DNA from 3 places in the Burkholderia ubonensis genome. Region 1 is predicted to be linked to each of the others. Evidence: riboswitches for the same ligand, from Rfam matches in the RefSeq annotation. Region 1 holds a riboswitch; each other region holds the start of a gene.

Region 1 (6,513 bases):
CGCGTATTGCGTCGGCTGCTGCTGGCTGCTGATGGCGCTTCTGTTCGTCGGCGGCGTGATGAATCTCGTCTGGATCGCCGCGTTGTCGCTCATCGTCTTCGTGGAGAAGAACCTGCCCGGCGGCGAGCGCATCGGCCGCGCGCTCGGGGCGGTGTTGATCGGGTGGGCGATCGCGACGCTGCTGGTGTGAGGCGCGCGGCGGGCGTTGGCGACGCGCTGCGCGCGTTGCGATGAAACGCCGATGCACGGGCGGCCGCTGTGGGCGCGATGCCTCTCGCATCTCACAGCTCACATCGCGCGACTTGCCCCCACGTTCCCCCACGCCTGCCGAAACCGCTTCACCGCCTCGCCGGAAAATCGCTCGCGACGGCCGGCCGCGCGAGCCCGCGCGCCGGCAACGGCGTCGACATCACGATCGACGTGCGCGTTTCCCCATACAGATTGACGCGCTCGATCAACTGTTCGAGATGCGCCATGCTGACCGCGACGAAGCGCATCACGTACGAGTCGGCGCCGGTCACGTGATGGCACTCGACCACTTCGGGGATCGTCTCCAGCAGCTTCAGGAATTTCGCCTTCGCCGGCTGCGGCACGGTGATGCCGATCAGCGCGCTGACCGGATAGCCGGCGGCGGCCGGATCGATGCGCGCCGTGTAGCCGCCGATCACACCGGTCGACTCGAGACGCTTCACGCGCTCCGTCACCGCCGGCACGGACAGGTGAACCTGCCGCGCGAGTTCCGTATAGCTGATGCGGCCGTTGGCCTGCAGCAGCGCGATCAGCTTCCAGTCGAGTTCGTCCATCGCGTCGGAGTTTTTAAGGTGAAAGCGCCATTTTTCCTTAAAAACCGGCTTCAGCGGCGATCGGATTTTCCATACGATGCTTTCTCCAGTCATCACACATCGCCGGGAGCCGGTCATGCTGTTCATCAAGTCCGTCGTGATCGGGTTGTCGATCGCGCTGCCGGTCGGCCCGATCGGCATGCTGTGCATCCAGCGCAGCCTGAGCCGGGGCTTTCAAGCGGGGTTCGCGACGGGCCTGGGCGCCGCATGCGCCGACGCGCTCTACGGACTGCTCGGCGCGCTCGGTGTGGCCGGCGTCGTCACCGCGTTTCCGATGCTGACCGTCGTGCTGAAGATCGGCGGCGGCGCGTTTCTCATGTGGCTGGCCTGGACCATCGCGCGGCAGGGAGCGCCTGCGCCGGCCGCGCGCGCCGAACTGCCGCGCACGACCGCGCTGCGCGATTTCGTCACGACCTTCGGCCTGACGCTGTCCAACCCGATGACGATCCTGTCGTTCGTCGGAATCTTCGCGGCGCTCGGCCCGCTGGCCGGCGCGCACGACAGCGGAATGCGCGCGACGGTCGCGATGATGGTGGGCGGCGTGTTCGTCGGTTCGGCGGCGTGGTGGCTGTGCCTGAGCGGCACGAGCGCCGCGCTGCGCACCAGGATGCCGCCGGCGCTCATGTACGCACTCGCGCGCGTGTCCGCGGTCGTGATCGCGGGATTTGGCGCGATCCAGCTGATCGCAGGCGTGCGTGGCGTCGCAGGGGCGTGACGCGCATCGCGGCGCGACCGCGTATGCACGAGGACTCGATGCGGCACCGCCCGCGCGGGCCAGTGCCGTACCCGGCGCGATCAGAACGTATAGCTGATCTTGCCGAACGCAGTGCGGCCCAACGTGTTGTAGCCGTAGGCGGTCATGTACTGGCGGTCGAACAGGTTCGACAACGTGGCCGACACCGTCAGATGCGCGTTGACCTTGTACGACGCGCGCAGGTTCACGCTCAGGTACGACGGCAGATAGGTCGTGTTGGCCGGGTCGTCGAACGTCGTGCCGCCGTAGCTAAGCGTGGCGCCGGTACTCAACGCATGCAGGCGCAATTCGTCCCACGTGTGGTCGACGCTCGCGCTGAAGGTCTGGCGCGGCCGGCGGCTCAGCCAGCTTTCGTTGGTCACGTCCTGCGGATTCAGGATGCCCACCGCGATGCTGACCGGCGTCGACCGGCCGATCGTCCCCTTGTACGACAGGTCGATGCCGCGGATATGCGCGCGGCCGATGTTCATCGGCGAGAACGTCGCCGGGTTGTACGCGATCAGGTTGTTGACGCGCGTGTCGTAAATCGCAGCGCTGAACGTGCCGTATGCCGTATTCGCATCGAGCGCCGCCTCGACCGAATCGCTGCGTTCGGGGTTCAGGTTCGGATTGCCGTAACCGGGGTAGTACAGGTCGTTGAACGACGGCAGGCGGAACGCATTGCCGTACGAGACGCGCGCCGCATACACCGGCGTGATCGCCCACGACAGCGCGACGTTACCCGTGTTCACCGCCTTGCCCATGATGATCTCGTGCCGGCCCGCGACGAACATCGTCACGCTGCCGAGCGTCGCCGACTGATGCAGCGAAAACGCCGAGTCGTTGCGCGTCGGTATGCCGTCCGGCAGGTCGGCAGGCAGGAACGCCTGCTCGCGCGTGAAGTCGTAGGCCAGCTTCGTCTCGCCCGACAGCGGCAGCCCGAACAGCCGGAAGCCGTGCTCCTGATGCGTGAGCGACGTCGACACGCTGATGCGCTGCGAATCGATCTGGTCGGTCGGGATGGTCGGATCGTTCGCATACAGGAACTGCCGGTCGCTCGCATAACCGAACGACTGCGCGAACTGCGTGTCGCGCGTGATGTCGAGATGGAACGCGACGCCGGTCGTCAGCTGATGGTCGAGTTGGCGATTCGCGAAGCCTGCGTTGTCGTAGGACAGGTCGGAGCGGTGATACAGCGCGAACGTCGAGACCGACCAGTTGCCGCGTGCATAGCCGAGACGCGCATCGAGATCCTGCGCGTGATACGGATTGCGTCCGGCCTCGTGGTACGGCAGCACTGGCTGCGTGGCGTCGATGCCGGCGGTGTTGTAGTCGTGCAGGCCGAGCGAGTAGGTGAGGCCGCCGAGCGCGGCGAGCGGGCCGGTGGACGGCACGGTGCCGGACGTGCGCAGCTGCGTATCGAAGGTCTTGTTCGAGCCGCCGCCGAACGACACGCTCGTCTGGTTCGGCTGACCCGCGGCGCGGCGCGTGAACAGCTGCACGACGCCGCCCATCGCGTTCGCGCCGAACGACGCGGCGGCCGGCCCGGAGATCACCTCGACGCGCTCGAACGCTTCGGTCGGCAGGTCAGCCCACGGCGCGATGCCGGTGGTCGGCGAGCCGATCGGGATGCCGTCGATGAACACCGCGACCTGGCTCGCCGACGAGCCGCGGATGCTGACCGACGCGGACGAGCCGGGGCCGCCGTTGGACGACACCGTCACACCGGGCAGCGTCGCGAGCGCCTGCGTGATGCTCGGCTCGCTGGGCGACAGCCGCTCGAGGTCGGCGCGCGTGAGCACCTGCGTCGTCGCATAGCGCTGGTCGAACGACTCGGGCAGGCGCCGCGTGTCGGTCACGGCGATGGTCGGCAGCTCCGTGCCGGCCGCGGGCGGCGACGCTTCGGCAGGCGCCGTGTCGCCGGCCGCGTGCGCGAGCGGGCAGAGCAGCGCCGATGCGGCGGACGTGGCGAGAAGGTGGCGAAGATTCATGATGCGGCGAGCGTGGTCGTGTTGCAGATGCGGCGTGCGCGCGAGCCGGCGCCGCGCACGCAGGCGGTGCAGCGGCGCGATGCTTCCGGCGCGGAAGCGAGGGCGGTAAGAATGAACATGCGAAGCGTTCAGAGGTCGGGGCCGTCCATGCAACGGGGCGACCGCCAACGGCGGTGCCGGCGCATCGGGACACCCCGCCCGGTGCGGCTGCTGGACCTCGGGTCGATGGCAGGTCTCCTGGCTTGCGGGTCGTCATCCGCGCCGGCCTTCCCGGTTTCCCAGTGGCGCGTGGTGGCGCGGATTCGCCGCTTACAGTTGCGGGGGCAGCCGCAGATTGGAGGCTCGGCCTCTGCTGCGTTCCCTTTTGATCCCGTCTCCGGGAACCATCGGTGCGCAAGCGTAAGGGCGAGCACGCCGGCACGTCAATCGTCGAATCGCGCAGGGGTGCGAAAAAACGTCACCGCGCGTCGAATGCTCGCGGATGGCGTGTCGCGGGCGCAACGGAGCGTATTTCACATCTGACGAAAGCGGCTGGCCGTGGCGGGGCGATATGAGGCTGGAACGCGCGCGTCCTCGTCGTTCGAACGAGGCGGTGGGGTGTTGCGCCGGGAGCGCGCGCCGCAGCCGCCGGCGCGCGCCCCCGGCGATTTCATGCGGCGGGACTGGAAACCAGTGCGGCGAAGTTCGCGAGGTCGATATTGCCGCCGCTGATGATGATACCGACGCGCTTGCCCGCGAGTTCGTCCTTCATCTTGCGTGCGGCCGCGAGCGACAGGCAGCCGGTCGGCTCGACGATGAGCTTCATCCGGGTTGCGAAGAACCGCATGCTGTCGACCAGTTCGGCGTCGGTCGCTGTCAGGATGTCGTCGACGTCGCGCCGCAGGATCTGGAACGTCAGGTTGCCCAGATGCTGCGTCTGCGCGCCGTCGGCGATCGTGCGCGGCGTGTCGATGTGCACGATCGCGCCGCTGCGGAACGATTGCTGGCCGTCGTTGCCGGCTTCGGGCTCGACGCCGTACAGCTTCGCTTGCGGCGACAGCGCACGCGTCGCGAGCGCGGTGCCGGAGAGCAGCCCGCCGCCGCCCATCGGGACGAACAGCGCATCGAGCGCGCCCACTTCGTCGAACAGCTCCTTCGCGGCAGTCCCTTGTCCGGCGAGCACGTCCGGGTGGTCGTAAGGCGGAATCAGCGTGAGCCCGTGCTTCTCCGCCAGCTCGCGGCCGATCTGCTCGCGGTCTTCCGTATAGCGGTCGTAGGTCACGACGTTGCCGCCGTAGCCGCGCGTGGCGGCCATCTTCGCGGCCGGCGCGTCCTGCGGCATCACGATCGTTGCCGGGATGCCGAGCATGCGCGCCGACAGCGCGATCGCCTGCGCGTGGTTACCCGACGAGAAGGTGACGACGCCGTTGCGGCGCTGCGTGGCGTCGAAGCGCGACAGCGCGTTGAAGGCGCCCCGAAACTTGAAGGCGCCCATGCGCTGAAAATTCTCGCACTTGAAGAACACTTGCGCGCCGAGCGCGTCGTCGAGCGTGCTCGACGTCATCACGGGCGTGCGGTGCGCGTGGCCCTGCAGGCGCGCGGCGGCGGCCGCGACGTCGTCGTAGGTGGGAAGGGTCGGATTGGTCATCGGTGGCTCTCGTCGATAGGGCGATCATCGGGGCGGGCGTGCCCGTCATTTTGCATCGTTGTACACGGTCGCGCGCGAGACGCCCAGGTGTTGCGCGACGATTTCCATCGCGCGGCGCACCTCGAGAAAGCCGTCTGCCTTCAGCATCTGCATCAGCTCGCGCCGCTGGTCGGTCTTCAGTTCGCGCGGCGTGGACGCGAGACGCGTCGCGAACGCATCGATGCGCTGCCGGATCGCGTCGGCGCCGGCCGGATCGAGCGTGTCGGCGACCGGCGCGCCTTCGACGCTGCAGAACTGGTTCAGCATCCCCTGGAAGCCGCGGAACAGCGTGACGTCCGCGTTCAGGCACAGCGCGGCCACGTAATGGCCGCTCGAATCCTTGATGCCGATCGACGTGCTCTTGGCCTGGCGCCCGTCGCTGAACCGATTCGCATAGTTCGCGAGCACTTGCGGGTAGCTGTCGTCCGCGATGCGGGCGAGGCCGAGTTCCGTCGCGGGGTCACCAACCTCGCGCCCGGACAGGTTGTTGTGGATGGCGAGAATCGCATGCTTCGGCGAGCGCAGGTCGTGCACGACGACCTCGGTGAACGGCGCGAACATCGCGCCGAGCCCTTCGGCGATGCGCAGCACCTGTTCGATCAGCGATGCCTGTTCCAGCTGCGGCGTCGGGCGGGAACGGTTCATCGCGCGGCTTCGAGCGCAGGTGCGTCGGTGGTCTCGGGACGCGTGATGTCGGCGAGCAGCGGTCGGGCGATCCGCACGTAATCGGACGCGTCGAGCACGATCGAGCGGTCGAGGCGTCCGGCGTTGAACGCGATCGCGTCGTTGCGTTCGACCAGCGCCGGATCGACGACGAGCGTCACGCTCGCGTCAAACACGAACGGCGGCACGGCGCCCATCACGCAGCCGGTGACGGCGGCCGCGCGCTCCGGCGGCGCCAGCGTCGCCTTGCGACGGCCGAGCGCGTCGGCGACCTTGCGGAAGTCGATCTTCAGATGACCGGGGATCACTGCCAGCGCGGTCGCATCGCCGCCATCCTTGAACGTGCAGAGCATCGCCTTCGCGCCCTGTTCGGGACGCGTGCCGCGAATCGCGGCGATCACGTCGGATTTGCCCTCTGCGGGGTGCTCGAGCACGCGGAACCGCGCACCGTTGCTGGTCAGCAGCTCGCACAGCCCGTTGAAGACGGGGTATTCGGTCATGTCGTGGCAGGCCGTAAGAGTGCGCGCGTAGCGCGGTCGAAATAGATGAATCATCCAAGTATAGACGTTTTGTCGCGCCGCAGACAGAAAAGGGCGTTGGGCGCACGGCAGGCAAGGC
Region 2 (6,513 bases), on a different replicon from region 1:
CGAGCAGCGACAGCGTCGTGTCCGCCGAGCTCAGGATCACGATCTCGGCGGGCTGCTGGTCGATCCGGACGACGCCCTGCGTATCGTCGACGAAGCCGCCCGGCGTGGTGCGCAGCAGATGCATCGCCGGTTACGCCTGTTGCAGCTCGGCCGCGAGCGCCGCGTCGAACGCGCGCTGCAGCGCGGCCGCGTCGAGATCCTCGCCGATCAGCACGAAGCGGCTCGCGCGCGCTTCGCCGTCCTGCCAGCGGCGGTCGAAATAGCTGTCGAAGCGGCGGCCGACGCCCTGGATCACGAGCCGCATCGGCGCGTCCGGCAGCGCGGCGAAGCCCTTCGCGCGATAGATCGTGTGCGTCTCGACGACGCGCTGGAGCGCCGCGATCGTCGCGTCGCGCGAGCCGGCGTCGCCGCTGACGACGACCGAGTCGAAGTCGTCGTGATGGTGATCGTGATCCTCGTCGTCGGCCGAGCCGTGGTGGTCGTGACGCAGGTGAATGGTTTCCTCGGACGCCGATTCGAGCCCGAGCAGCATCGCCAGATCGAGCTCGCCGCGCGTCGCGCGCACGATCTTCACCTGCGGCGGGATTTCCTCGCGGATCGCCGCCTCGACCTGCGCGAGCTGCGTATCGTCGACGAGGTCGGCCTTGTTGACGATCACGAGATCGGCCGCCGACAGCTGGTCGGCGAACAGCTCGTGCAGCGGCGATTCGTGGTCGAGGTTCGGATCGGCGCGGCGCTGCGCGTCGACCGCCTGCGGATTCTCGGCGAACTGGCCGCTCGCGGCGGCCGGGCCGTCGACGACGGTCACGACCGCGTCGACCGTGAAGCTGTTGCGGATCGTCGGCCAGTTGAATGCCTGCACGAGCGGCTTCGGCAGCGCGAGGCCGGACGTCTCGATCAGCACGTGATCGATGTCGGCGCGGCGTTCGACGAGCGCCTCCATCACCGGATAGAACTCCTCCTGCACGGTGCAGCAAAGGCAGCCGTTCGCGAGCTCGTAGAGCTGGCCGGACGCGTCGCCCTGCGCGTCCTCGCAGCCGATGCCGCAGCCCTTGAGGATTTCGCCGTCGATGCCGAGCTCGCCGAATTCGTTGACGATCACCGCGATGCGGCGGCCTTGTGCGTGTTGCAGCATGTGGCGCATCAGCGTCGTCTTGCCGCTGCCGAGAAAGCCCGTGACGATGGTGACGGGCAGCTTGCGCATGGTCATGAAAGATCCTGTATCGAAGAAAGGGAGTCAGGCGGAGATCGTCACGTCGATCTCGTCGTAGCGCTTCAGGCGGTAGATCGCGGCCGACACGACCCAGCACGCGATGAACAGGCCGATCACGAAGTAGCCGAGCATGCCGAAGTGCGACGCCACCATCGACGCGAAGGCCCACACGGGGCCCTGCAGCGACAGCTTGTCGGCGAGCAGCGCGAGCACCTCGATGCCGCCGATCAGCGCGGCGACCAGCACCGACACGAACGTGATCGTCATGTTGTAGTAGATCTTGCGGATCGGCCGCACGTACGCCCAGCGGTACGCGCCCATCATCAGGATGCCGTCGGTCGTGTCGACGAGCGTCATGCCCGCGGTGAACAGCGCCGGCAGCGCCATCACCGACCAGAACGACAGGCCGCCCTGCACCTGCGTCGCGGAGATGCCGAACAGCGCGATCTCGGTCGCGGTGTCGAAGCCGAAGCCGAACAGAAAGCCGACAGGATACAGGTGCCAGCTGCGCGACACGAGGCGGAACAGCGGCCGGAACAGGCGCGCGAGCACGCCGCGCTGGTTCAGCAGCATGTCGAGATCCGCGTCGACGATCGCTTCGCCTCGGCGCGCCGCGCGGAAGGTGCGGTACACGGAGATCAGGATCAGCAGGTTCGCGGTCGCGAGCAGCAGCAGGAAGAAGGCCGACACGCACGTGCTGACGACGCCGCCCCACGCCTTCATGCTCTCGAAGCGCGCGAGCGACGCGGCTGTGAGCGCGACCACGACGGACATCACGATCACGACCGTCGAATGGCCGAGCGAGAAGAACAGGCCGGCGCCGAGCGGGCTGCGGCCTTCCTGCATCAGCTTGCGGGTGACGTTGTCGATGGCCGCGATGTGGTCGGCGTCGACCGCGTGGCGCAGGCCGAACACGTACGCGAGCAGCGCGGTGCCGAGCAGCACCGGCTGGCCGTGGAACGCGATGAACGCCCAGATCCACGCGCCGACGTTGAAGGCGGCCAGCAGTGAATAGATGACGATGATCTTGCCGCGCAGCCCGGACGGGCTGTCGTTGAACAGGCGGAAAAGCGAGTCGAGCATGGTGCTCCCTGGCGAACGGTCGACATGATGAATGCCAACACGGCTGCCGCCTGCCCTGCCCGCGCGGCCCGCCGCTCGCCGCGCCCGGCCGCGCGCACGCGTGCGACGCTCCGATCGATGACGGAAGTGGAAAACGCTCGGGCGTCGGGCGTGCTGCGGCCGTGGACGATGCGCCGCATCCCCGCGGCGCTGAACCCCTCGTCTCGGCCGGTATCCGGGCTGACGAACACGCCGCTTCGCCTTCCCGGACGCATCACGCGTCCAGTGGCGGTCGTCCGCATGCGCGGGAGGCATGCGGCGAAGCGGCGCTGCATCGCGGCGGGCGCAGTGCGTTCGCTTACCGTTGCGGGGGCAGCACAGGTTGGCGCGACTGCGGTGCAGCCAGGCTCCCTGCTTCCCGTTTAACTGCGCACGCCGGCGGGCGCGCGCGAGCACCGAAACGCGTGCGAGTGTAGGGGGCGGTGCCGGCAGCGTCAAGGCAAAACCGGCCATCGCGGGGCCGCCGCCGGGCGCCGCGACCGCACACGGCGGCCCGCCGCGCGCGGCCGCGGGGGCAGGCATGGCCGGTTCGCGCGGGCCGGGCGCTGTGCTATCGTATGCGCCGCGTTCGGTGCCCGCGCCCGCCTTCCGGCAGGTGCAGTTAAACGGGAAACAGGAGGCGGACATCCGCCCGGCCTGTGCTGTCCCCGCAACGGTACGCCGCCCGCGCGACGCGCTTTCAGCGCGCGCGCCCATGCCGCCCACGATGCCACTGCCCGCCTGCTTCGGGTGGGAAGGCCGCGGCCTGGCAAGCGGCCAGCCCGGATACCGGCCGACGCAAGGGGCGAGCGATGCGCTCGCCGAACGCCCGGTCCGCGGGGGACGGACCGGAGCGCCGTCTGCCCGCGCCCACGCGCTTCGCCCGATCCGCCCATGCACTGCCTGTCTGCCGGCCCCCGTGCCGCTCGCCGTTTCGTTTCCCCTGCCATGCCGCGGTGCGTGCCGTGCCGCCCCCGATGAGCCGCGCCTGGCTGATCGGCGCGGGCCCCGGCGACGCCGACCTGCTGACGCTCAAGGCCGTGCGCGCGATCGGCGCGGCCGACGTGCTGCTCGTCGACGATCTCGTGAACCCCGAGGTGCTGCGGCATGCGCGCGCCGATGCGCGCATCGAGCACGTCGGCAAGCGCGGCGGCCACGCGTCGACGCCGCAGGACGCGATCGTCGCCGCGATGCTCGCGCACCTGCGCGCGGGCCGCAGCGTCGCGCGCCTGAAAGGCGGCGACCCGTTCGTGTTCGGCCGCGGCGGCGAAGAGCTGATCGCGCTCGGCGCGGCGGGCTTTCCGGTCGAGGTCGTGCACGGCATCACCGCCGGCATCGCCGCGCCGGCCGCCCTCGGCATCCCGGTCACGCATCGCGGCGACGCGCAGGGCGTGATCTTCGTCACCGGGCACGGCGCGGGCGATGACGAGCCCAACTGGCGCGCGCTCGCCGCGACCCGCATGACGCTCGTGATCTACATGGGCATCCGCCGCCTCGCGGCGATCGCCGCCGCGCTGCGCGCGGGCGGCCTGCCGGACGACACGCCGTGCGCGGCGATCGAATCGGCGACGCGGCCCGAGCAGCGGCACGTGCTGGCGACGCTGGCGACCCTCGTCGAGCGCATCGGCGCGGCCGGCATCGGCTCGCCTGCGATCGTCGTGGTCGGCCGCGTCGCGGCGCTGGCCGCCGATCCCGCGGTGCAGGCCGCACTGGCCGCACCGGCCGAACCTGCGCCGCCGGAGCCAGCATGATGCGGGTCGCGCTCGGTCTCGGCTTTCGCGCGGGCGTCACCGCCGCACAGCTCGACGCCGCGGTCCGCGCGGCGCTCGCGCGGCACCCGCACGCGCAGCCGGCCGTGGTCGCGACGCTCGCCGGCAAATCGCGCGCACGCGCGCTGCGCACGCTCTGCGCGCGGCGCGGCTGGCCGCTCGTCGCCTTCGACGCGGCGCAGCTCGCCGCCCACCCCGAACTGGCGCAGAGCACGCCGTCACCCGCCGCGCTCGCCCGCTTCGGCGTGGCCGGCGTCGCCGAGCCGTGCGCGCGGCTCGCCGCGCCGCGCGGCCGGCTGCTCGGCCCGAAGCTCGCGCGGGACGGCGTGACGGTCGCGCTCGCCGGCCCGCTTTGAACCCATTCTTTCGACAGGACGACTCCCGATGAAAACCGATCCCGAAGCGCACCAGCGGATGACCGAGCGCCGCCGCGCCGGCCACGAGAAGAAGCAGGCCGCCGCCGTCAACGAAAAGGGCCTGCTGATGGTCCACACCGGCAACGGCAAGGGCAAGAGCACCGCCGCGTTCGGCATGGCCGTGCGCGTGCTCGGCCACGGGATGCGGCTCGGCGTCGTGCAGTTCATCAAGGGCGCGCTGCACACGTCCGAGCGCGATTTCCTCGGCGCGGTCGCGCACTGCGATTTCGTGACGATGGGCGACGGCTATACGTGGAACACGCAGAACCGCGACGCCGACATCGCGACCGCCCGCAAGGGCTGGGACGAGGCGCGCCGGATGATCGAGAGCGGCGATTACCAGATGGTGATCCTCGACGAGCTGAACACCGTGCTCAAGTACGAATACCTGCCGCTCGATGAAGTGCTCGCGACGCTGGCCGCGCGCCCTGCTTCGCTGCACGTCGTGGTGACGGGCCGCCACGCGCCCGACGCGCTGATCGACGCGGCCGACCTCGTCACCGAGATGCGGCTCGTCAAGCATCCGTACAAGGAGCAAGGCGTGAAGGCGCAGCGCGGCGTGGAGTTCTGAACCATGCCCGCCTGCCCCGCGCTGTTCGTCAGCGCGCCCGCGTCCGGCCAGGGCAAGACCTCGGTGACGACCGGCCTCGCAAGGCTGCACCGCCGGCTCGGCCGCCGCGTGCGCGTGTTCAAGACCGGCCCGGATTTTCTTGACCCGATGCTGCTCGAACGCGCGAGCGGCGCACCCGTGCACGCGCTCGACCTCGGCATGGTCGGTGAAGCCGGCTGCCGCGCGCTGCTCGCCGACGCCGCGCGCGACGCCGACCTGATCCTGATCGAAGGCGTGATGGGGCTGTTCGACGGCACGCCGAGCAGCGCGGATCTGGCCGTCGCGTTCGGCGTGCCGGTCGTCGCGGTGATCTCCGCGAAATCGATGGCGCAGACCTTCGCCGCGATCGCGTTCGGCCTTGCGCGATTTCGCGCGGACCTGCCGTTTCACGGCGTGCTGGCGAACCGGGTCGGCTCCGCGCGTCACGCGGAATTGCTGCGGCAGGCGCTGCCCGACGACCTGCGCTGGCTCGGGCACGTGCCTGCCGATGCCGGCATCGCGCTGCCGGAGCGCCATCTCGGCCTGCATCAGCCGAACGACATCGACGATCTCGATGCGCGGCTCGATCGCGCGGCCGACGTGCTCGCGAATACGGCGCTTGCGGAATTGCCGCCTGCGGTCGCGTTCGCGGAACCGGACGCCGCCGGGCCGCTGCCGCGCGCGCTCGCCGGCAAGCGGATCGCGATTGCGCGCGATGCCGCGTTCTCGTTCATCTATCCGGCGAATCTCGCGCTGCTCGACGCGCTCGGCGCGCAGTTGCGGTTCTTCTCGCCGCTCGCCGACGAGCCGGTGCCCGGCGACTGCGACGCGCTGTTCCTGCCGGGCGGCTATCCGGAGCTGCATGCGGCGGCGCTCGCGGCGAACGCGACGAGCGCGGGCGCGATCCGCGCGCATGCGGCGGCCGGCAAGCCGATCGTCGCCGAATGCGGGGGGATGGTGTATCTGTGCGATGCGCTGACGGACGTCGACGGCGCGACGACGCCGATGCTCGGCCTGCTGCCGGGCCGCGCGACGATGCAGCGGCGCTTCGCTGCGCTGGGCATGCAGCAGCTCGATACGCGCACCGGGCCGATGCGCGGGCATACGTTCCACTATTCGCGGCTCGACACGCCGCTCGCGGCGGCGGCGACGGCGGCACGCTGCGACGGCGCGAGCGGCAGCGGCGAGGCCGTGTATCGGGCCGGCCCGATCGTCGCGACGTACATGCACATGTACTGGCCGTCGAACCCGGATGCGGCCGCGGCGTTGTTTCGCGGCGAGGCGTTCGATCAGGTTGAGCAGGCCGATCGAGCGAGCGGAGAGACGCCGGAAGTCGTGCCGGAATAGCGGGCTGCGTCGCGAGACCTCGCCTTCCCCGCCAGCGTCCCGTCACACCAGAAACGCCTCGGTCAGCTTCACCCAGTA
Region 3 (6,513 bases), on a different replicon from region 1:
GCGCGCACGCGGATCACGCGTGCGCGACGCGGGCGGGCCGCGCGACGAAAAAACGACGGCCGGCCCGACTGGCCGGCAGCGGTTGCTTAGGCTGCGCGACCGCGCCGCGAGTTCCGGACGGGCGGTCGTGCGTTGACCAAATTTAATGTTTGCCCTTTGCGTTCACTTCATCAGCCGTTCGGTGATGAAGCGCCATTCGGCGCGCGTGACGGGCGTGATCGACAGCCGGTTGCCTTTCGCGAGCACGCGCATGTCGGCGAGCTCGTCGTATTCGCGCAGTGCGGCGAGCGGCACGAGCGCCGCCTTCTTCACGAAGCGCACGTCGACGAGCAGCCAGCGCGGCGTTTCCTGCGTCGACTTCGGATCGTAATAGGGGCTCTTCGGATCGAACTGCGTGGGATCGGGGTAGGGTGTCGACGACACTTCGGCGAGGCCCGCGATGCCGGGCTCGGGGCAGCTCGAGTGATAGAACAGCACGCCGTCGCCGATCTGCATCGTGTCGCGCATGAAATTGCGCGCCTGATAGTTGCGCACGCCGGTCCACGGCAGCGTGCGCTGCGGCGCATTCGCGAGATCGTCGATGCTCGCTTCGTCCGGTTCGGACTTCATCAGCCAGAATTGCATGGATCGTGATCGACGCAGAAAGAGGCTGCTACAAAAGGAAACGGCATCGGGATAGGTACCCGATGCCGTTGAATAGGCCCCCGCCTTAGCCGCTAGGCCGGCATCCTGAACCTGGGGTTCAGAATTGGTCGCAGTTAGCAGCACTTCGGGTACATCAGACAGAGTGACGCGCGCGCCCGTGCTACAAATTTCCGCAACCGTGCACATGGCATTGGTTCAAGGAATATATGACCTTGGCGAACCAGGCAGGGAAGCTGACTAAACTGTGAATCTATGTGTCCAATTTGACCACCGTTGACCGTGGAGATCAAGGGAAATCGACGCATCGATCCGGGTTACTGCGTCTCGTGCTGTGCGAGCACCGCACCGAGCTGTTCATTCATTTGGCGCATTGTACGCCGGATTTCTTCCGCGGGAAATGCTTCACCGTGACGCACGCTCTGCTGCAGCCGCAGCAGTTCCGACGCGAGCGACAGCGCCGCCATCACGGCGATGCGGTCCGTGCCGCGCACCGAGCTGTTCGAGCGGATCTTCGTCATTTCCGCGTCGACGCGCGCGACGGCTTCCAGCAGCGCCGCTTCGGTCTCGGCCGAACAGGCGAGCCGGTAGGCCTGGCCGAGAATCGAGACTTCGATCTGCTTGGTGCTCATGCATGTTCTCCGTGGCTGGCTGCGTCGTCGCTATCGGTGCGCGACTGCGCATCCAGCAGGTCGAGCTGGTTGTCGGCTTCCGCCGCGCTCTTCGTGCGCGGCAGCTTCTCGAGAATCGCGTTCAGCTTGACCTGCGCGTCGTCGATCTTCGCCGACAGCGTGTCGCGTTCCTCCGCGAGCGCGTTGCGTTCCTCGCGCAGCTGCGTGAGCTCGCTGCGCACCGTGTCCGCTTCCGCGCGCAGTTGCGCGACCTGCTCCTCGAGCGCGAGCCGTTCCGAGTGATAGCGCTGGTTCAGCGCAATCAGCCGGCCAATATTTTGAGATAAGGTTTCGAGTTCGTTGAGCATCTGCTGCGTCCTCTAAAGACCCAGCATTTTAGCGCGGAATAACGCACATTCCGACATATGTAACGTTTCCAGTCGTAACACCCCCGCTTCTTGCCGCGAATATGCCGGTTGCGCAACGCGCGGCCCGCTTTCTTGACGCTCTCGCGGCCCGCTCCTAAACTTGGCGCCGCCTCGGTGCTCGCGCGTGCGACGCGCGGTTAAACGGGAAGCAGGGCGCGGGCTCCGCCAGGAGCCGCCAACCTGCGCTGCCCCCGCAACGGTAAGCGGCCGCATCGGACGATGCAGGCCGGCTCGGGTGCGCTCGGCGTGTGCGGTTCGCACGCGGGCGCAGGCCACTGCGCATGTCTCGCGCGGGAAGGCGAGCCGGAACGCCGCCAGCCCGGATACCGGCCGAGGCGGGGAGCCCGTGCGCGGGCTTCGTAACGCGCGGCCTGCGGGGAAGCGGGGCGCGCTGCGGTTCACAGGACTTTCTTCGATGCTGACCCCAATCATTCGCACGACGCTGCGCATGCCGCCGCGTGCCGTGTGCCGCCGTCACGTTGCGTGCGGCCAGTGCGGCTGCGCCGGGCTCGGCGAGTTCGGCGAGTGCGGCGGCCTCGCACGCGAGCGCGATGCCGCACGACCGGCAAGCGCGCGAGGCGCGAGCGTGCGCGCGACGCCGTGCGCGCGGACCGGCCGTTCGATGGATCTCGACCGTCACGGGCCGGCGTCGCCGAAGTGCGGCGCAGCAACTCGCCGTACGGGGGCCGGCAACCTGCACATCGGTTCGACACGTCGCAGCGCGACGTCCGTTCGGCGTTCGCCTCGGCGCAACGCAATCTCCGTCATGCGTTCGTCTCACCGCAGCGCCACGCGCGTGCGCCGCTGCTCGACCTTCGTCGGATGCGGCGCATGAATGCCGCGCGTGCCGTCGCGATCTGGACCACGCTCGCCGGCGTGGTGGCGCTGCTGTTCGTCGCGTCACTGACGATCGGCAGCGTGCCGATCTCGCCGCTGCAGGCGCTCGCGTCGCTCGTGCCGCACGGCGGCGACACGTCGGGCGGCACGGCGCTGTTCGGCGACATCGTCCGCACGCTGCGCGTGCCGCGCGCGCTCGCCGGCTTCGCGTGCGGCGCGCTGCTCGCGCTCGCGGGCGCGCTGCTGCAGGTGCTGCTGCGCAATCCGCTCGCCGAGCCGTACGTGCTCGGCGTGTCGGGCGGCGCGGCCGGTTTCGCGCTGGTCGCGATGATCGCGGGCGGCGCGTGGTGGCTCGTCGATGCGTCGGCGTTCGCCGGCGCGCTCGTGTCGATGCTGCTCGTGCTCGGCCTCGCGCGCCGCGAGCTGTGGCGCGGCGACGCGCGCGACGCATCGCCGCGGCTGCTGCTCACCGGCGTCGTGATCGCGGCAGGGTGGGGCGCGCTCGTCACGCTGCTGCTGTCGCTCGCGCCCGATGCGCGGCTGCGCGGCATCATCTTCTGGCTGACGGGCGACCTGAACGGCGTCGCGACGCCGTGGTTCGCATGGGCCGCGCTCGCGCTCGCCGCGGGCGTCGCGCTGCCGGCCGCGCCGCAACTGAACGTGCTGCTGCGCGGCGACGCGACCGCGCTCGCGCTCGGCGTGCCGGTCGCGCGGCTGCGCGTGCGGATCTATCTCGTCGCGTCGCTGGCCGCCGCGGCCGCGGTGACGACCGCCGGCACGATCGGCTTCGTCGGGCTCGTCGTCCCGCACGCGCTGCGCCTCGCGTTCGGCAACGACCAGCGCATGCTGCTGCCCGCCGTGATGCTCGCGGGCGGCGGCGGCGTGATGGCGGCCGACCTGCTCGCGCGCACCGTGATCGCGCCCGCGCAACTGCCGGTCGGCGTGATGACCGCGCTGATCGGCGTGCCGGTGTTCCTGTGGATGTTGCTGAGGAGGCCGCCGCGATGACGCACGCTGCCGACGCGGATTGCACGGCGCTCGCGCTCACGCTCGAGGCCGGCGCGCGCACGCTGCTGGGCGGTTTCACGCAGACGTTCCGGCCCGGCGAGATCTGGTGCGTCGCGGGGCCGAACGGCGCCGGCAAGACGACGCTGCTCGCGACGCTCGCGGGCCTTTCTGCGCCATCGGGCGGCCACGTCGAAGCCGACGGCCGGCCGCTTGCCGCGTGGCCGGCCGCGCAGCTCGCGCAGCGGCGCGCGCTGATGCCGCAGCAACTGCACGACGCGTTCAGCGCGACCGTGTTCGACACGGTGCTGCTGAGCCGCTTCCCGTATCTCGGCGGCTGGGGCTGGGAGCGCGACGGCGATCGCGCGGCCGCGCGCGATGCGCTGGCGACCTTCGGCCTGGCAGCGCTCGCCGGGCGCGACGTGCTGTCGCTGTCCGGCGGCGAGCGGCAGCGCGTCGCGCTGGCCGCGACGCTGTGCCAGGGCGCGCCGCTGCTGCTGCTCGACGAGCCGCTCGCGCATCTCGACCTGCATCACCAGATCGACTGCCTGACCGCGCTGGCCGCGTGGCTCGAAGCCGATCAGCGCACCGTGCTGTTTTCGTGCCACGATCTGAATCTCGCGCGGCGCTTCGCGACGCACGCGCTGCTGCTCGATGGACGCGGCCACGCGTGGGCGGGGCCCGTGCATGACGTGCTGACGCCCGAACGCGCGAGCGACGCGTTCGGCTATCCGCTCGTGCTGATCCGCCAGGACGGCCGCGACGCGCTGCTGCCCGCGTGGCCGGAGCGGCGATGAATGCCTTTCTTTCGACGCGCGGCGGTTGCCGCGTCCATGAGGTGAACTCCCGATGACACCGATCGACTTCCTGCCTGACATCGCGCCGCTCGACGCTTCGCTGCGCGCGCGCCTGCAACATGTGATCGACCACAAGACCAAGCCGCCCGGCAGCCTCGGCCAGCTCGAGCCGCTGGCGCTGCAGCTCGGCATGATCCAGCGCACCGAGCGTCCGCTCGTGCAGCGTCCGGTGACGATCGTGTTCGCCGCCGACCACGGGATCGCGGCCGAAGGCGTGAGTCCGTATCCGCAGGCCGTGACCGCGCAGATGGTCGCGAACTTCCTTGCCGGCGGCGCGGCGATCAACGCGTTCGCGGGCGTCGCGCAGAGCACGCTCGAGATCGTCGACGCGGGCGTCGCGTCACCGCTGCCCGCGTCCGACCGGCTGATCGCGCTGCCGATCGCGCGCGGCACACGCAACTTCGCGCAAGAGCCCGCGATGACGCGCGACGAGGCCGTCGCCGCGCTCGCGGCCGGCGCGGCCCGCGTGCGTCATCATGCGGCGCTCGGCACCAATGTGATCGGCTTCGGCGAGATGGGCATCGCGAACACGTCGTCCGCCGCGTGCCTGATGAGCCGCCTGCTCGACGTGCCGATCGACGCCTGCGTCGGGCGCGGCACCGGCCTCGACGACCAGGGGCTCGCGCACAAGCGCGCGGTGCTCGGGCGCGCGCTCGTGCGGCATTCGCATGCGATCGCGCCGCTCGACGTGCTCGCGACGTTCGGCGGCTTCGAGATCGCGATGATGACGGGCGCGTTTCTCGCGGCGGCGAGCGAGCGGATGACGATCCTCGTCGACGGCTTCATCGCGACGTCCGCGCTGCTGGTCGCCGAGCGGCTCGCGCCGGCCGTGCGCGACTACTGCGTGTTCTCGCACACGTCGCACGAGGCGGGGCACCGCCGGATGCTCGAGCATTTCGGCGCGAAGCCGCTGCTCGCGCTGGACCTGCGGCTCGGCGAGGGCACCGGCGCGGCGCTCGCGCTGCCGCTCGTGTGTGCGGCGGCGGCGTTCATGAGCGAGATGGCGAGCTTCGAATCCGCGGGCGTCGACGATCGTGACGCCTGACCGGACGACCGGCCTGCGCGCCGAGCTGCGTTACTTCTTCGTCGCGCTCGGCTATTTCACGCGCGTGCCGGTGCCGCGCGCGATCGGCTATGCGGCGGGCGATCTCGATCAGGCCGCGCGCTACTTCCCGCTGGTCGGCGCATGCGTCGGCGCGTGCGGCGCGCTCGTCTACCTGGCCGCGCTGCGCGTGTTCCCGGCATCGATCGCGGTCGGCCTGTCGATCGCCGCCACGCTGCTCGCGACCGGTGCGTTTCACGAGGACGGCCTTGCCGACAGCTGCGACGCGTTCGGCGGCGGCTACACGCGCGACGACGTGCTGCGCATCATGCACGACTCGCGGATCGGCACGTTCGGCGCCGCCGCGCTCGTGATCGCGCTCGGCCTGAAGTGGCAGGCGCTCGCTGCGCTGCCGCCGCTGCGCGCCGCGTGGACGATGATCGCCGCGCACGCGGCGAGCCGCGTGGCGGCGGTGAGCCTCTTGATGTCGCTCGACTACGTGCGGGCGGAAGGCAAGGCGAAGCCGGTCGCGCGGCGAATGGGGCCGCGCGCCGCGCTCGTCGCGGCGGCGTTCGGGCTGCCGTGGCTGTTCTGGCCGGACTGGCGCATGGGCGTCGCCGCGCTCGGCGCGCTCGTGCTGCTGCGCGCGTGGCTCGCGCGCTATCTGGTTCGGCGGATCGGCGGCTATACCGGCGATTGCCTGGGCTTCGCGCAGCAACTGTGCGAATTGACGATCTATCTGGTCGTGCTCGGATGGACGTCGTCCTGATTCGCCATCCGGCAGTCGCCGTCGATCCGGGCGTGTGCTACGGACGCAGCGACGTGCCGCTCGCCGCATCGGCGCAGGCCGGCGCGCAGGGGGTGCGCGAGCGGCTCGACGCGTTGCGCGCGCCATTGCCGCAGCGCATCTGGTCGAGCCCGCTCGCGCGTTGCGCGTCGGTCGGCGAACGGCTTGCGCAGGCGATCGGCGTGCCGTTGCAGTACGACGGATGCTGGCAGGAGATGGACTTCGGCGCGTGGGAGATGCAGCGCTGGGACGACATCGACCGCGCGGCGCTCGATGCGTGGGCCGCCGATCTGATGCATGCCTG

The links. Region 1 has a riboswitch for cobalamin ahead of WJ35_RS24975 (TonB-dependent receptor domain-containing protein). Riboswitches for the same ligand answer to the same signal wherever they lie in the genome.
Region 2: it holds a riboswitch for cobalamin, as region 1 does, so the genes downstream of both, cobA (uroporphyrinogen-III C-methyltransferase) here and WJ35_RS24975 (TonB-dependent receptor domain-containing protein) in region 1, are expected to answer to the same signal.
Region 3: it holds a riboswitch for cobalamin, as region 1 does, so the genes downstream of both, WJ35_RS14745 (iron ABC transporter permease) here and WJ35_RS24975 (TonB-dependent receptor domain-containing protein) in region 1, are expected to answer to the same signal.

What each region holds. Positions count from the first base shown of each region.
Region 1 covers NZ_CP013422.1:1,172,270-1,178,782, reverse strand. Annotated here, with positions in the region: gene WJ35_RS24990 (DUF2182 domain-containing protein) at 1-190, shown strand, start outside; gene WJ35_RS24985 (Lrp/AsnC family transcriptional regulator) at 339-803, opposite strand; gene WJ35_RS24980 (LysE family translocator) at 919-1,557, shown strand; gene WJ35_RS24975 (TonB-dependent receptor domain-containing protein) at 1,638-3,566, opposite strand; cobalamin riboswitch at 3,776-3,969, opposite strand; gene WJ35_RS24970 (threo-3-hydroxy-L-aspartate ammonia-lyase) at 4,216-5,193, opposite strand; gene WJ35_RS24965 (helix-turn-helix transcriptional regulator) at 5,239-5,877, opposite strand; gene WJ35_RS24960 (YbaK/prolyl-tRNA synthetase associated domain-containing protein) at 5,874-6,395, opposite strand.
Region 2 covers NZ_CP013420.1:808,216-814,728, forward strand. Annotated here, with positions in the region: partial or broken gene cobN (cobaltochelatase subunit CobN) at 1-124, opposite strand, end outside; gene cobW (cobalamin biosynthesis protein CobW) at 131-1,210, opposite strand; gene WJ35_RS03705 (HoxN/HupN/NixA family nickel/cobalt transporter) at 1,238-2,296, opposite strand; cobalamin riboswitch at 2,484-2,750, opposite strand; cobalamin riboswitch at 2,937-3,106, shown strand; gene cobA (uroporphyrinogen-III C-methyltransferase) at 3,292-4,065, shown strand; gene WJ35_RS03715 (cobalamin biosynthesis protein) at 4,062-4,439, shown strand; gene cobO (cob(I)yrinic acid a,c-diamide adenosyltransferase) at 4,468-5,070, shown strand; gene WJ35_RS03725 (cobyrinate a,c-diamide synthase) at 5,074-6,435, shown strand; gene WJ35_RS03730 (M20 aminoacylase family protein) at 6,478-6,513, opposite strand, start outside.
Region 3 covers NZ_CP013420.1:3,227,894-3,234,406, forward strand. Annotated here, with positions in the region: gene WJ35_RS14725 (EVE domain-containing protein) at 163-624, opposite strand; RNA gene ssrS (6S RNA) at 698-879, opposite strand; gene WJ35_RS14735 (cell division protein ZapA) at 960-1,274, opposite strand; gene WJ35_RS14740 (ATPase) at 1,271-1,621, opposite strand; cobalamin riboswitch at 1,777-2,031, shown strand; gene WJ35_RS14745 (iron ABC transporter permease) at 2,504-3,526, shown strand; gene WJ35_RS14750 (ABC transporter ATP-binding protein) at 3,523-4,320, shown strand; gene cobT (nicotinate-nucleotide--dimethylbenzimidazole phosphoribosyltransferase) at 4,373-5,425, shown strand; gene WJ35_RS14760 (adenosylcobinamide-GDP ribazoletransferase) at 5,415-6,191, shown strand; gene cobC (alpha-ribazole phosphatase) at 6,176-6,513, shown strand, end outside.